DNA from 4 places in the Mesorhizobium sp. AA23 genome. Region 2 is predicted to be linked to each of the others. Evidence: riboswitches for the same ligand, from Rfam matches in the RefSeq annotation. Region 2 holds a riboswitch; each other region holds the start of a gene.
What was found. A riboswitch is a leader RNA that binds a small molecule or an ion and turns the genes downstream of it on or off. The one in region 2 is predicted to bind cobalamin.
Positions count from the first base shown of each region.

Region 1: another riboswitch for cobalamin. It lies ahead of metE (5-methyltetrahydropteroyltriglutamate--homocysteine S-methyltransferase); the one in region 2 lies ahead of A9K66_RS14905 (HoxN/HupN/NixA family nickel/cobalt transporter).
Region 3: another riboswitch for cobalamin. It lies ahead of A9K66_RS25650 (DUF1636 family protein); the one in region 2 lies ahead of A9K66_RS14905 (HoxN/HupN/NixA family nickel/cobalt transporter).
Region 4: another riboswitch for cobalamin. It lies ahead of bluB (5,6-dimethylbenzimidazole synthase); the one in region 2 lies ahead of A9K66_RS14905 (HoxN/HupN/NixA family nickel/cobalt transporter).

Region 1 covers NZ_LYTP01000007.1:130-3,499, forward strand. Annotated here, with positions in the region: partial or broken gene A9K66_RS29190 (cytochrome) at 528-723, shown strand; cobalamin riboswitch at 994-1,194, shown strand; partial or broken gene metE (5-methyltetrahydropteroyltriglutamate--homocysteine S-methyltransferase) at 1,283-3,370, shown strand, end outside.
Region 2 covers NZ_LYTP01000013.1:1,524-4,893, forward strand. Annotated here, with positions in the region: gene A9K66_RS14895 (hypothetical protein) at 286-1,011, shown strand; gene A9K66_RS14900 (DOPA 4,5-dioxygenase family protein) at 1,250-1,657, shown strand; cobalamin riboswitch at 1,739-1,930, shown strand; gene A9K66_RS14905 (HoxN/HupN/NixA family nickel/cobalt transporter) at 2,020-3,087, shown strand.
Region 3 covers NZ_LYTP01000031.1:4,266-7,635, reverse strand. Annotated here, with positions in the region: gene A9K66_RS25655 (winged helix-turn-helix domain-containing protein) at 160-1,359, shown strand; cobalamin riboswitch at 1,389-1,587, shown strand; gene A9K66_RS25650 (DUF1636 family protein) at 1,626-2,054, shown strand; gene cobW (cobalamin biosynthesis protein CobW) at 2,056-3,093, shown strand; gene cobN (cobaltochelatase subunit CobN) at 3,111-3,370, shown strand, end outside.
Region 4 covers NZ_LYTP01000028.1:397,269-400,638, forward strand. Annotated here, with positions in the region: gene A9K66_RS21645 (aminotransferase class V-fold PLP-dependent enzyme) at 1-803, opposite strand, end outside; gene bluB (5,6-dimethylbenzimidazole synthase) at 1,151-1,882, opposite strand; cobalamin riboswitch at 1,925-2,103, opposite strand; gene A9K66_RS21655 (histone deacetylase family protein) at 2,218-3,144, shown strand; gene A9K66_RS21660 (exodeoxyribonuclease VII small subunit) at 3,148-3,370, shown strand, end outside.

The DNA.
Region 1 (3,370 bases), on a different contig from region 2:
AGCGCAGGCGGGCACAGCTACGGCAAGCACATCCCGAGCTCGCCGTATTCATTACCTTGGGCGACGATTTCCTTGGCAGCGCAATCGGCTGGCACGCCCGATAGCGTTAATTAACGACCGACAGCTCCACAAGGGCGAACTTCGAAGAAGCGAGTACAGGTCGTTAATCCGCGAGAGTTCTGCAAACAACTCGTGCAACATTTGCGGATAATGCGCCAGTTCTCTGAAATACCATCAACACAGCAGAACTATTCTCAGTGGTTTCGAACGATGAAGGAAACAACATTATCGCAACAAGCGAATGAACCTATCGCGCGGAGTCACAGCGGCCATCGTCCTGTTGCTGGTAGGCCGGCAAGCCGTCGCGGCAGACCTTCCGGAAATCCTTGCGGCACGCAGGAGGGTGCCTCGATTGAATGGCCGCGCCCCTGGCAGCTCCGCCTGCGGGCATTGGGGGTGATCACTGAGGATTCGGGTTACGTCAACGCGGTGCCTAGCAGGTTCACCGGGGTGACTGGTCGCGCGCGGGTGGCGAGCATGACCGGTTACGCACGATCGTGGCGCGGGCCTTCAACAACCCGCGGGGTGAAGCTGCTCGCGCAGCGGGTCGAGGCCATCGGCACGCAGTTGTTCAAGACGCTGGCGGCCCAGCCCCAGCCCGCCTACCTGCGGCGCCACCTCGCCTTTCCGCTTCCGGTCATGGTCATCGGCGCGTCGGTGGGCGAATGCGCAACCACGCTCAGCGAAGCCGAGCGGGAACAACTACTGGAATTCCCGGCGGACCGTGACGAACTGGACCGACTTACACTTTGAGCCTGGGGACCTCGATCTGGTCCGGCGTCGCCGATGGGGGCAAGGACCTCTCCGAGCCTGCACTGATGAGAAGCCGCATCGTATGCGGCTTGGGCCAAAGAGACCGACCAGCGCAAGGCGCTATTCGCATAATCACATAAACATCTCGTTATGTGGCATTGACAGGGAGCGAAGCGGCTGTGATTGTGCGCATGTCATGGTTCTCCGCGCGGCACTGCCGTGGCGGAGCTAAGAGGGAAGCCGGTGCGATGCCGGCGCTGCCCCCGCAACTGTTAGCGGCGAGCCAAGCCCATTGATGTCACTGAGGCGAATGGCCTCGGGAAGACGGGCAGAGGCTTTGACCCGCGAGCCAGGAGACCTGCCACGACGAACAACGTCCACGGACGGGGTGTCTGGTGGTCGCGGTGACTCGGCTTCGTGCCGCCTAACCCGCGTTCCTTGTCCCCCGCCCCAACCATCGGGGTATGGCATGACTGTCTCTCAACGAATTCCTGTAGCAACGCTCGGCGTGCCGCGTATCGGTCGACGGCGGGAACTCAAATTCGCGCTTGAAAACTACTGGTCCGGAAAATCTCCTGCTGCCGACTTGCTCGCGACGGCGAAGACGCTGCGTGCCGCTAGCTGGAGGGAGCAGCACGATCGCGGCGTGTCGAAAATCCCGTCCAACGATTTCTCACTTTATGACCATGTGCTCGACACAGTCGCCATGGTCGGCGCCGTGCCGGCACGATACGCCTGGACTGGCGGCGAGGTCCCACTCGATATCTATTTCGCCATGGCGCGCGGCAATCAAGGTCAGGCCGCGGATTGTGGACATGCCGGTGACGAGCATGCGGCCAATGGGCATGGGCTTGCCGCGATGGAAATGACCAAATGGTTCGACACCAACTACCACTACATTGTGCCGGAACTCACGGACGATCAGAGCTTTGCCCTCTCGTCGGCGAAACCGGTGGATCATTTCCTCGAGGCCAAGGCGCTCGGCATCCACACCCGCCCGGTCCTGCTTGGACCGGTTACCTTTCTCAAGTTGGCGAAGTCACCTGGGGAAGGTTTCAACCCTATCGCGCTCCTGCCACGGCTGCTGCCTGTCTACGAGGAGCTCCTGCAGAGGCTAAAGCTCGCGGGAGCCGATTGGGTGCAGATCGATGAGCCGGCGCTCGTGCTCGATCTGATTCCCAACGAACGGGATGCGCTCCAATTCGCCTACTCCCGGCTGTCGAAAGCAGCACCCGAGTTGAAGATCATGGTCGCTACCTATTTCGGATCGCTGGGAGACAATCTCGAGACAGCAATTTCTCTTCCCGTGGCGGGACTGCACGTGGATCTCGTGCGCGCTCCAGAGCAGTTGGAGGCCATCGGCCGGCTCGCGCGGAAGGAACTTGTGCTCTCGCTCGGGCTGATCGACGGCCGCAACGTCTGGCGCGCGAACCTGCCTGCCATACTTGACCGTATCAAGTCGATCGTCGCCGGTTGGCCGCTGGAGCGGGTGGAGATTGCCCCGTCCTGCTCGATGCTGCATGTGCCGATCGACCTGGACATGGAGACGGCACTCGATGCGGATGTGAGGTCGTGGCTCGCCTTCGCAGCGCAAAAGACCGACGAGCTGGTCGTGCTCGCCCGTGCCCTGGCCGAAGGCCGGGACGCAGTTGCCGCCGAACTGGAGGCGTCGGCTGAGGCTGCCGCCGTTCGCGCGACATCCGCGAAGGTGAATGATCCGCTCGTCGAAGGCCGGATCGCCAGCATCAAGGTCGGCATGACGCGCCGGAAGAGCGCATTTGCCGTCCGCTCCAAGCTTCAGGCCGACGCGTTTGGCTTGCCCTCCTTCCCCACCACGACGATCGGCTCCTTCCCGCAAACAGCCGAGATTCGCAAGGCGCGGGCAGCTCATGCCAAAGGCCAGCTGAGTTACATCGACTATGAAGCGTTCCTGAAGAAAGAGATAAAAGCCCCGTTCGCTGGCAAGAAGAGATTGGACTCGACGTGCTGGTCCACGGCGAATTCGAGCGCAACGATATGGTACAGTATTTCGCCGAGCAGCTCTGCGGCTTCGCCTTCACGCAACACGGATGGGTGCAGAGCTATGGCTCGCGCTTTGTGCGACCCCCGATCATCATTGGAGATGTGTCGCGACAAAATCCGATGACACTAAATTGGTGGCGATATGCCCAGTCGCTAACGCATAAGCCAGTGAAGGGCATGCTTACCGGCCCGGTGACGATCCTCAACTGGTCCTTCGTCCGAGACGACCTTCCGCGCTCAGCCGTCTGCCGCCAGGTCGCGCTTGCCATTCGCGATGAAGTGAGCGACCTCGAAAAGGCCGGCGCCAAGATGATCCAGATCGACGAAGCCGCACTGCGGGAGGGCTTGCCGCTGCGCGCGGCCGACTGGGAGGCCTATCTCGACTGGGCCGTCGAATGCTTCCGGCTGGCTTCAACGGCCGTCGGCGATGCGACCCAGATCCACACCCATATGTGCTACTCCGAGTTCGGCGATATCGTGGACGCGATTGCCGTAATGGATGCCGATGTGATCTCCATTGAAACCTCGCGCTCGC
Region 2 (3,370 bases):
CCCGTTAGCAGCGCGTAGGCGAGCTCAAACTTGCCCTGCTGTCGACAGCTAAGTTGAAAGGAGAAGTCCTAAGCCTTTTTCAGTGCTTGGCGTTGCCGAGACCGCTTTTCTATCATTCGTCTTTCGAGCGGCCTCCAGCCGCGCCTGTCACCGAGGCCGATGCCTGGCAGGGCGAGAAGTAGCCATCGCTCGGCGCATTCGCGCGACGAAGGCTTCGCAGACCGCTGTCGAGCGGACGCTCGATGAGGAGCCACACAAGGTTGGCCTTGGAACAAAGGTCTGGCCATGAAAAAATACCTAGCAGCCGCGCTGGCGATCGCCATCCCGATCGGGCCTGCTTCGGCGCTTGACGTCGGCGTCGGCGGCAAGGTCGGCGGCATCGGCGTGGGCGCCGGATTGGGCGCCGGTTCGCAAGGCGTGTCGGCGGGCGTGGGCGCCAGTGCCGACGGTGTCGGCGGCGCAAACGTCGGCGCATCGACCGGCGGCGGATCGCTCGGCGTCAATGCCGGCGGCAATCTGGGCAGCACCAGTACAGGCGTGTCGACAAGCGTGGGCGCCGCCGCCGCGGGCGACGATCCTTCCGCCGTCAGCGGATCGGCTGCCTCTGCGCAGAACCCGGCCGCGGTGCCGACAGCCCCTGCTTTGGCCAAAAGCGCGACGCAGACCATTGTGCTGCCTCCAGTGCTGAGGCCCTCCAGATCCGCCGGCGGCGACCTCCGGCGGGTCACCAAAGGCTATCGCATCGCGCCGCTGTCACCTCCGAAGGCGATATCCGGCACGCCGGCCGCCGTAGTGCGCGCCTGTCGCGCCGCGATCGCGGCGGCCGCCAAGCCCCTCGGCGCCGTGCGTGTTTACACGGTCAGCGCCGGCCCCTTGCGTCAACGCCGAAGCGGGCTCAACGCGCCGATCGAGGTGCGCATAGACTATGACGGGCGAGGCGGCATCGAAGTGAGGCAGGCGAAAGTCGGCTGTCGCCTAAATGCGAAGGGCGCGGTCACCGCGGTGATTTAGGCAAAGGCACAACGGCCGTTGCCATCCTTCCTGCCGGTTGCAACCTCGGCGGTTGGCATTTCCCGCCCCACAAGGTGGGGAAGAGGTGGCTCGGCGCAGCCGAGGCGGAGCGGGGGAGCGCCATATCCGATAACCCTGCCGACCGCAGGCGCGGACCTCAGCCGGCTGCAGACAAGGCGCCCGCGCTTCGGCTAGAGTTCCGCCGGGCGCAAAAAAATCATCGAAGGGGAGCATCGCGATGAACGAAGTCAGGCCAATCGCCGAGATCGCCAGCTATCACGCCCATATCTACTACGGCGGGGAGGCCGAGCGGCAGCACGCCGAATGGCTTCGCCAGCGCATCGCAGAGCGTTTCCGCGTGCGCCTGGGCAATTGGCGCGACGAGCCAGTCGGCCCGCACAAGCAAGCCATGTACCAGGTCTCCTTCGCCACCGAGATCTTTGCCACGCTGGTTCCCTGGCTGATGCTGAACCATGGCGGCCTAAGCATCCTCATCCATCCGAACACCACCAACCCCAAGCGCGACCACCTTATCGACCCGATCTGGATCGGCCAGGCGCTGCCGGTGAAGGGCGACGTGCTTGGCGAAGAGGACGAGGCGGAAGAGGCGCTGGAGGTGAATACCGAGCCGACGCTGGGGGTGTGAGGGGGGGCGCAGCCCTCTCGTCACGATGGCGTGAGAGGCCGCTGGCCGTCGGAGTTGTTAATTGACTGGCCAATCGCGGTGTGGCGAATTCGCGCCGATGGTTCCCTTCGGGGATCAAAAGGGAACGCGGTGCGGAGAAATCCAAAGCCGTGGCTGCCCCCGCAACTGTAAGCGGCGTGCCGGTTTCACGATGCCACTGGCTGCATGGGCCGGGAAGGCGAAAGCGGCGGGAATCCGCGAGCCAGGAGACCTGCCATCATGGACGTCAAAGCAGAACATCGGACGGGGTGATCCGGTGTGCGCGCCTGGCCGGAGGGCGGGGCGAGTTCCCTGCGATGACAGGCAACGTCAAAGGCAGAACCATGCTGATCCAACTATCGAAAATGCTGAACAAAACCGCGCCGGACCTGAAGGCCAGGCTGATTACAATCTACGGGGCGCTCGCCATTCTCAACGTCGGGGCGTGGCTGTGGGCTTTCGTCGCCTTCCACGACAAGCCGACATTGCTTGGCGTCGCTCTCGTCATTTATGGCCTCGGCTTGCGCCATGCCGTCGATGCCGACCACATAGCGGCCATCGACAATGTCACGCGCAAGCTGATGCAGAACGGCAAACGGCCGGTCTCCGTCGGTTTCTTTTTCGCACTCGGCCATTCGACGATCGTCGTCATCGTCGCTGCGGCTATCGCGGCGGCAACGTCCCTGCTCGGCCGTTTCCAGAGCCTTCAGGAGATTGGCGGCACGATCAGTACCGGCATTTCCGCACTCTTCCTGCTCGCCATCGCGGCGATGAACATCGTCATCTTCTTGTCGATCTACAGAAGCTATCGGCGGGTGCGGGCCAGTGGGGCGTTTGTCGAGGAGGATCTGGACCTGCTGCTCAACAATCGCGGCTTCCTGGCCCGCGTCTTCCGCCCGATGTTCCGGCTGGTGTCGCAGAGCTGGCACATGTTCCCACTTGGTTTCCTCTTCGGCCTTGGCTTCGACACCGCGACCGAAGTCGCCATGTTCGGCGTGTCCGCGGCACAAGCGGCCAAGGGCGTGCCGTTCGAAGCCATTCTGGTCTTCCCGGTGCTTTTCGCGGCCGGTATGTCACTGGTCGACACGACCGATGGTGTGATGATGCTCGGCGCCTATGAGTGGGCCTTTGTCAAGCCGATCCGCAAACTGTACTACAACATGACGATCACCCTGGTGTCGGTCCTTGTCGCAGTACTGATCGGCGGCATCGAGGCGCTCGGCCTGATCGGTGGCAAGCTCGGTCTGTCGGGCGGCTTCTGGAACGGCGTCGGCACGCTCAACGACAATTTCAACAATCTGGGCTTCGCCATTATCGGCATCTTCATCGCCGCCTGGGCGATCTCCTACCTCGTCTACAAGGCCAAGGGGCTGGATGATGTGGAGAGCGCATCCGCAGCAAAGAATTCATAAACCGCCGGCTGCGGCTGGCTGCAGCAGACCAGCCGCATCTCTCTGCCATCAGACGCCGGCGGGCTGCCAGCCTGCCTCCTTGAATGCCTCGGCATCGGGAAGCCGATGACGGCAGCGGTGCTCGCCTTGACATTTTTGTTCCTATTTTGTTCACTGTTGGCCAGACAGCAACAGGAGATAGCCGGCCCGTGCGCACGCGCTTCAAAGGCATGCTGAGGACCCGTAGCCCAAGCCTTTGGAAGTGTGACGGAATTCTGCGCTTGGATAAGCCAGGGGTTAAGGC
Region 3 (3,370 bases), on a different contig from region 2:
ACGCCATATCGGAAGAAACTGGTCCGATCCGCTCCTGTTTGATTTCCTTCATGTTTCACTCCACTTTTCTATCCTGACATATCTCCCGCCATTTGCCTGTTAGCATGGCCGGAATCACCGACTGGAAATCCCGGCAAAGGATCAGGGCAAGGTAGCTGGATGAAAGAAAAGATCTCGCTCGCCGCAGCAAGGCGCATTGCGCTCGGCGCGCAGGGTTTTACCGATGCGCGGCCGGCCGGCACGCCCGATCGTCGCCATCTCGCCCGTGTGCTTTCCCGAACTGGCCTGCTGCAGATCGATTCCGTCAGCGCCGTGGTGCGCGCCCACTATATGCCGCTCTACTCGCGCCTCGGCCCCTACCCCCTTGCGCTGCTCGACAACGCGGCCGTCACGCGCAAGCGAACCGTCTTCGAATACTGGGCCCATGAGGCTTCCTTCCTGCCCGTCGAGACCTATCCGTTGATGCGCTGGCGCATGCAGCGGGCCGAGAAAGGCGAGGAAATGTATCTCGGCCTCGCCAAATGGGGCCGCGAGCGCAAGGCGATGATCGAGGAGATCTACGGGCAAGTCGCGGAACGCGGGCCGATCGCCGCCTCCGACATCGAAGGCCACAAGGGCAATGGCGGATGGTGGGGCTGGAGCGAGGCCAAGCACGCTTTCGAATGGCTGTTCTGGGCCGGGCGCATCACCACCGCCTACCGGCGAGGATTCGAGCGCTATTACGACCTGCCCGAGCGGGTTCTGCCGCCGGCCATCCTCGACCTGCCGGTGCCCTCGGTCGAGGACGCGCATCGCCAATTGCTGCGCATTTCCGCCCGCGCCCATGGCATCGCCACCTATGGCGATCTGCGTGACTATTTCCGCCTGGCGCCTGGCGATACGAGAGCCAGAATCGAGGAACTGGTCGAGATGGGCGAACTGCTGCCGGTGAAGGTCGAAGGCTGGGACAAGCCCGCCTATCTCCACAAGGACGCCCGCTTTCCGCGCCGCATCGAGGCCCGCGCCCTGCTCGCGCCCTTCGATCCGGTGGTATTCGAACGCACCCGGACGGAAAAACTCTTCGGCTTCCGCTACCGCATCGAGATCTACACGCCGGCCGAGAAGCGCCAGTACGGCTACTACGTGCTGCCTTTCCTGCTCGGCGACCGGATCGTTGCCCGGGTCGATTTGAGAGCTGACCGGCCGGCCGGCGTGCTGCGCGTCCATGCGGCTTTTGCCGAAGCCGGCGCTCCCGCCGAAACGGCCGCACAGCTCTTCGGTGAGTTGAAACAGATGCAGGCATGGCTCGGCTTGGAAACCATCGAGGTGACGCCGGCCGGCGACCTTGGGCCGGCGTTGACCGACATTTCGGTGTCGTAGCCGCGCGTTGACATGCCAGCACCTCTAAGCCTAAATCCGCCGCAGACGGTCTCCTCCCGGCAAGGGGAGGAGCCAGAGGGAATGCGGTGCGGGAAAACCCAAATCCGCGGCTGTCCCCGCAACTGTGAGCGACGAGCCTCAGCCGAAAACCACTGGGATGTTCCCGGGAAGGCGGCGTAAGGCGACGACCCGCGAGCCAGGAGACCTGCCGTCTGAGACATGAGAATCCGATCGCTCGGCGGGTTTTCCGGGCAAGGAGCCTGGTTTTGGATTGCAACGTCAGTTTTCCGGCTAGTACCGCGGACATTTCGTCCGAACCCCGCGACGCGCTATCGGAAGTGACCGTCATCGTCTGCTCCTCCTGCCGCGATGAGACCGGTTCGGACGCGCATCCGCGCGCCGGCGCCCTCCTTGCCGAAGACGCGCGCCGCGCCGCGCCGGACGAGAAAATCCGCATCCGCACCGTCGAGTGTCTCGGCAATTGCAAACGCCGCCTGAGCGCGGCGCTGCTGCGCGACGGCTGCTGGAGCTATGTCTTCGGTGACCTGGAAACGACCAGCGGGGCCGACCTCGTCACCGGCGCAAAGCTCTTTGCCACCTCGACCGACGGCCTCATCCCCTGGCGAGGCCGGCCCGATTCCCTCAAGCGCGGCCTGGTTGCCCGCCTCCCTCCCCTCGACCTGCTGAAGGACTGACATGACCGCATCCCTCTCCCGTGTTCCCTGCACTGTCGTCACCGGCTTTCTCGGCGCCGGCAAGACCACGCTGATCCGCAACCTGCTCGAAAACGCCAAGGGCAAGCGGCTGGCGATCATCGTTAACGAATTCGGCGATGTCGGCATCGACGGTGAGATCCTGAAAGGCTGCGGCATCGACACCTGCCCAGAGGAAAATATCGTCGAGCTCGCCAATGGCTGCATCTGCTGCACCGTCGCCGACGATTTCGTGCCGGCGCTCGACCGGATCCTGTCGCGCACGCCGAAGGTCGACCACATCCTGATCGAAACCTCCGGCCTCGCTTTGCCGAAGCCGCTCGTCCAGGCCTTCCAGTGGCCGACGGTGAAGAGCCGCGTCACGGTCGATGGCGTCATCGCCGTGGTCGACGGTCCGGCGCTGGCCGACGGCCGCGTCGCCTCCGACCTAGACGCCTTGCAGGCGCAGCGCGCCGCCGACGACTCGCTCGACCACGATGATCCGGTCGAAGAGGTGTTCCAGGACCAGATCGCTTGCGCCGACCTCATCATCCTGTCGAAGAGCGATCTGATGGACGCGGCCGGCTCGGAGCGCGCCAATGCCGTCATCGGCGAGCACGTGGCGCGCGCGGTCAAGGTCGTGCCGACCGCACAGGGCAAGGTCGACCCGTCGGTGCTGCTCGGTCTTGGCCTCGCCGTCGAGGACGACATCGAGAACCGCAAGACCCATCACGATGACGAGCTCGACCATGAGCATGACGATTTCGACTCCTTCGTCCTCGATATCCCGTCCATCGCCAGTCCGGATGAGCTGGCAAAGCGCGTCGCTCTCGCCGCCGAGCAGGAAAACGTTCTGCGCGTCAAAGGCTTTGTCGAGGTGGGTGGCAAGCCGATGCGGCTGCTGCTCCAGGCCGTCGGCCCGCGCGTCAACCACTATTACGACCGCGCCTGGACGCCGGACGACGACCGCCGATCGCGGCTCGTCGTCATCGGCCTCAAGGGGCTGAACCGCCCGGCGATCGAGCGTATCCTCGCCGGCTGAGGCAAGACCGAACCGCGATGCACATCCTCACCACGACATCCGCCTCGCTCGACGATCTCGCCGAGCCGATCGACCTCAGGCAGACGCCTGCGGATGTCGTGGCCCTGTCCTTCACCGACAGCGATCTCGCCGGCCTCGCCGCTGCCTGGAAGGCCGACGCCGCTCGGCTGCCGTCGATGCGGCTGGCAGCACTTCGCGATCTCCGCCATCCGATGTCGGTCGATCTCTGGATCGACAGTGTCGCGCGCCATGCCAGGGTCGTCCTGGTCCGCATTCT
Region 4 (3,370 bases), on a different contig from region 2:
TGGTCGAACCTGTCTATGTGCACCGCGGGCTGGTCGAAAGGTGCAAGCAATGGCCAGGTGGTATCGATCCGGCGTTCGCTGACGACCAGCATCCCGTTGCCGATAGGAGCACCGAGCCACTTGTGCAGGCTGGTGACAAAAAAATCGCAATCGAGTTCGCGGAAGCTGACAGGCATCTGAGCAAAAGTCTGGGCACCGTCGACGACAGTCATGATGTCGCGCTCCCGCGCGATTTCGCAGAGCCGGTTCACCGGCAGGACACGCCCGTTCCAGTGGTACATGTGAGTCAGCTGCAGGACGCGGGTACGCGGGGTCATCGCCTGAACATAGGATTCGATGATGTCGTCGTCGCTGTCCATGAGGTCGAATGTGCAGTTTACAACCTCGATGCCCTCGCGCTGTTGCCGCTGCAGCCAGCCCGCACGAACGCTGGGGTAGTCCCAAGGCGAGATCAGCACTTGATCGCCCTTAGTCACCGGTATTCCGAAGATCGCTGTCGAAAGACCCTCCGACGAATTCCGGTTCAGCGCGATCTCTCCGGGGCTGCAATCGATCAGTTCCGCCAGCTCGCGTTTGATATGAGGAAGTGCTGTGTCGAGCTTGCTCCACATATTGTAGTCGGGATTGCGACTGATGAAGCGGTAGGCGTCAACCGTCGCTTCCTCGACAACAGTCGGTGGGGGACTGACCGCGGCGTTGTTCAAGTTGAGGAGTGGTTCTTGCGGGGGGTATTTTGCGCGGATGCGCTCCCATTCCGCTTCGTCCTCATGTTCGGCGGACCGATCTATTGCAAAAAAATTCATGGGAACGCGCCGGGTCTCATCTGTGGCCCGACAATAAGCGCCGTAGCCCAGCTCAATCTGCCTATTCACATGAGAAGACAGAATTTAATTGCGAACGCCGGTGAATTCGCGAGACGTTGAAGCCCGAGAACGACATCGCTTGGCACAGGGTTAGCCGTGAGGAAGCGAGTGCGGAGATCCGGCCCAATCACGCCAAGAAGAACCGTCACGTTGTCAAGCGATGCGCGAACAATCCCCGGTTTCTGAGAGCGGGCAACGACGGTCAGGCCTGCCAATGCGCCATTGCGCAAACGCGAAGCGCGATGGCGCGTTGCGGTTGGTGCGGGTCTATGGAACGCCGAGCGGTTCTAAGGCTTCAATCGTTCTCCGAGACGAGCGATCGCCGATTTGAGCGGCGCCTCGCCGGCGCCGCAAAAGGTCTCGCTCATCACCAGCTCGGGCAGCGGCAGGCGCTTGCCCCAGCCATGCGCTTCGAGGTCGGGCCTTGGCGCGAATTCCGAGACGCGGCCGACGCAGAGATAGGCGATCGGCGTGACGTGCTCGGGGATCGACAGCAGTCGCTTCAGCGCTTCGGGCTCGATGATGCTCACCCAGCCAACCCCGACGCCTTCCGCCCGCGCCGCGAGCCAGAAATTCTGCACCGCGCAGACGGTGCTGTAGAGGTCCATCTCCGGATTGTGCCAGCGCCCGAGCGGCGAGTTCTTCGAGCGCTGGCGGTCGCAGGTGATGCAGAGGTTGAGCGCGCTTTCGCAGATGCCCTCGAGCTTCAGCTTGCGGTAGAGCGCCCGCCGCTCCACCTCGATCGCCGGCAGTTCCTGTTCGCGCGCGGCGAGGAAAAGGTCGCGCACCTGCCGCCGCCTTGTGGCGTCCCGGATGATGATGAAGTTCCAGGGCTGCATGTAGCCGACCGACGGCGCGTGGTGTGCCGCGGTGAGCAGCCGCGCCAAAACGCCGTCGTCGAGATCGTCGGTAAGGAAATGGCTGCGCACGTCGCGCCGGGTGAACATGGCCCGGTAGACGGCGTCGCGCGCCAATTGGTCAAAGTCATCGCCGCCGGCGGCGGCTGTTCGTGCCTGCATCGCTTGTCCCCTTGCGATAAGCAGTCCTCCGCCTGACCATGCGGATGACCATGTCTGCCGGGCCGGTCTTCTGGCTCGGGATCGACCCGCATCCGGCGCCTTCCCGTCTGGGACAGTGGCGTTTGCCGGCGCGGTCCCCCTCACAGCGTTGGGCACGCCACGGATTTCAACCGTGTTCCCGATTCTCCCGCGTTGCGGGCACCAGGCAGCGACGCGACCTTATCGCGAAGCCGAGGCCGGGCCAATGCCGCCAGCGACACGATTGGGCGCGATTTCCCCAATCATTCGGCGCTGAAACATGGCTATCCGTGCGACAGGTGCCTAGATTAGGCGCCATGACCACTCGTCTTTACACTCATCCGGTATTCCTGGAACACCTCACGCCGGCCGGCCACCCCGAGCGGCCCGACCGTTTGCGCGCCATCGAGCGCGTGCTCGACGACGAGGCTTTTTCGGCCCTCGACCGCGTCGAGGCGCCGGAAGGCGACGAGGCGACTATCCTTTACGCGCATCCGGAGGATTTCGTCGGCCGTGTCCGCGCTGCGATTCCCGAGACGGGGATCGTCTCGATCGATGCCGACACCAGCGCCAGCCCGAAAAGCTGGCAGGCCGCGGTGACGGCGATCGGCGCGGCGAACGCCGCCGTCGACGATGTGTTCGAGGGCCGTGCCGCCAATGTCTTCGTTGCCGCGCGTCCGCCCGGCCATCACGCCGAAAAAGCGACCGCGATGGGCTTTTGCCTGTTCAACACCGCGGCGATCGCCGCCCGTTATGCGCAGGAGAAGCATCTGGCCGAGCGCGTCGCCATCGTCGATTGGGATGTGCATCACGGCAACGGCACGCAGGACATTTTCTGGGACGATCCGTCGGTGCTCTATTGCTCGACCCACCAGATGCCGCTTTATCCGGGCACCGGTGCCAAGAGCGAGACCGGCGCCGGCAACATCGTCAACGCGCCGCTTGCGCCGAGCACCGGCAGCGACACGTTCCGCGACGCCTTCCTGTCGCGCGTGCTGCCGTCGATCGACGCCTTCCAGCCGGATCTGATCATCATTTCCGCCGGTTTCGATGCGCACCATCGCGATCCGCTGGCCGCGATCAACCTGACCGAGGATGATTTCGACTGGGCGACCGGCCAGCTGATGGAGCGCGCCGGGCGCCACAGCGGCAACCGGCTCGTCAGCCTGCTGGAGGGCGGTTACGATCTGCAAGGATTGGCATTTTCGGTCGCCGCCCATGTCGGGCGGCTGATGAAGGGATGAATGATGGCTGATGAAGCTAACCAAGACGTCAAGGTGATGAGCTTCGAACAGGCGCTCGACGCGCTGGAGAAGATCGTCGATGATCTGGAGCGCGGCGACGTTCCGCTCGACCAGTCGATCAAGATCTACGAGCGCGGCGAGGCGCTGAAGGCTCATTGCGACCGCTTGCTCAAGGCCGCCGAGGACAAGGTCGAGAAGATCAGGCTCTCGCGCGACGGCAAGCCGG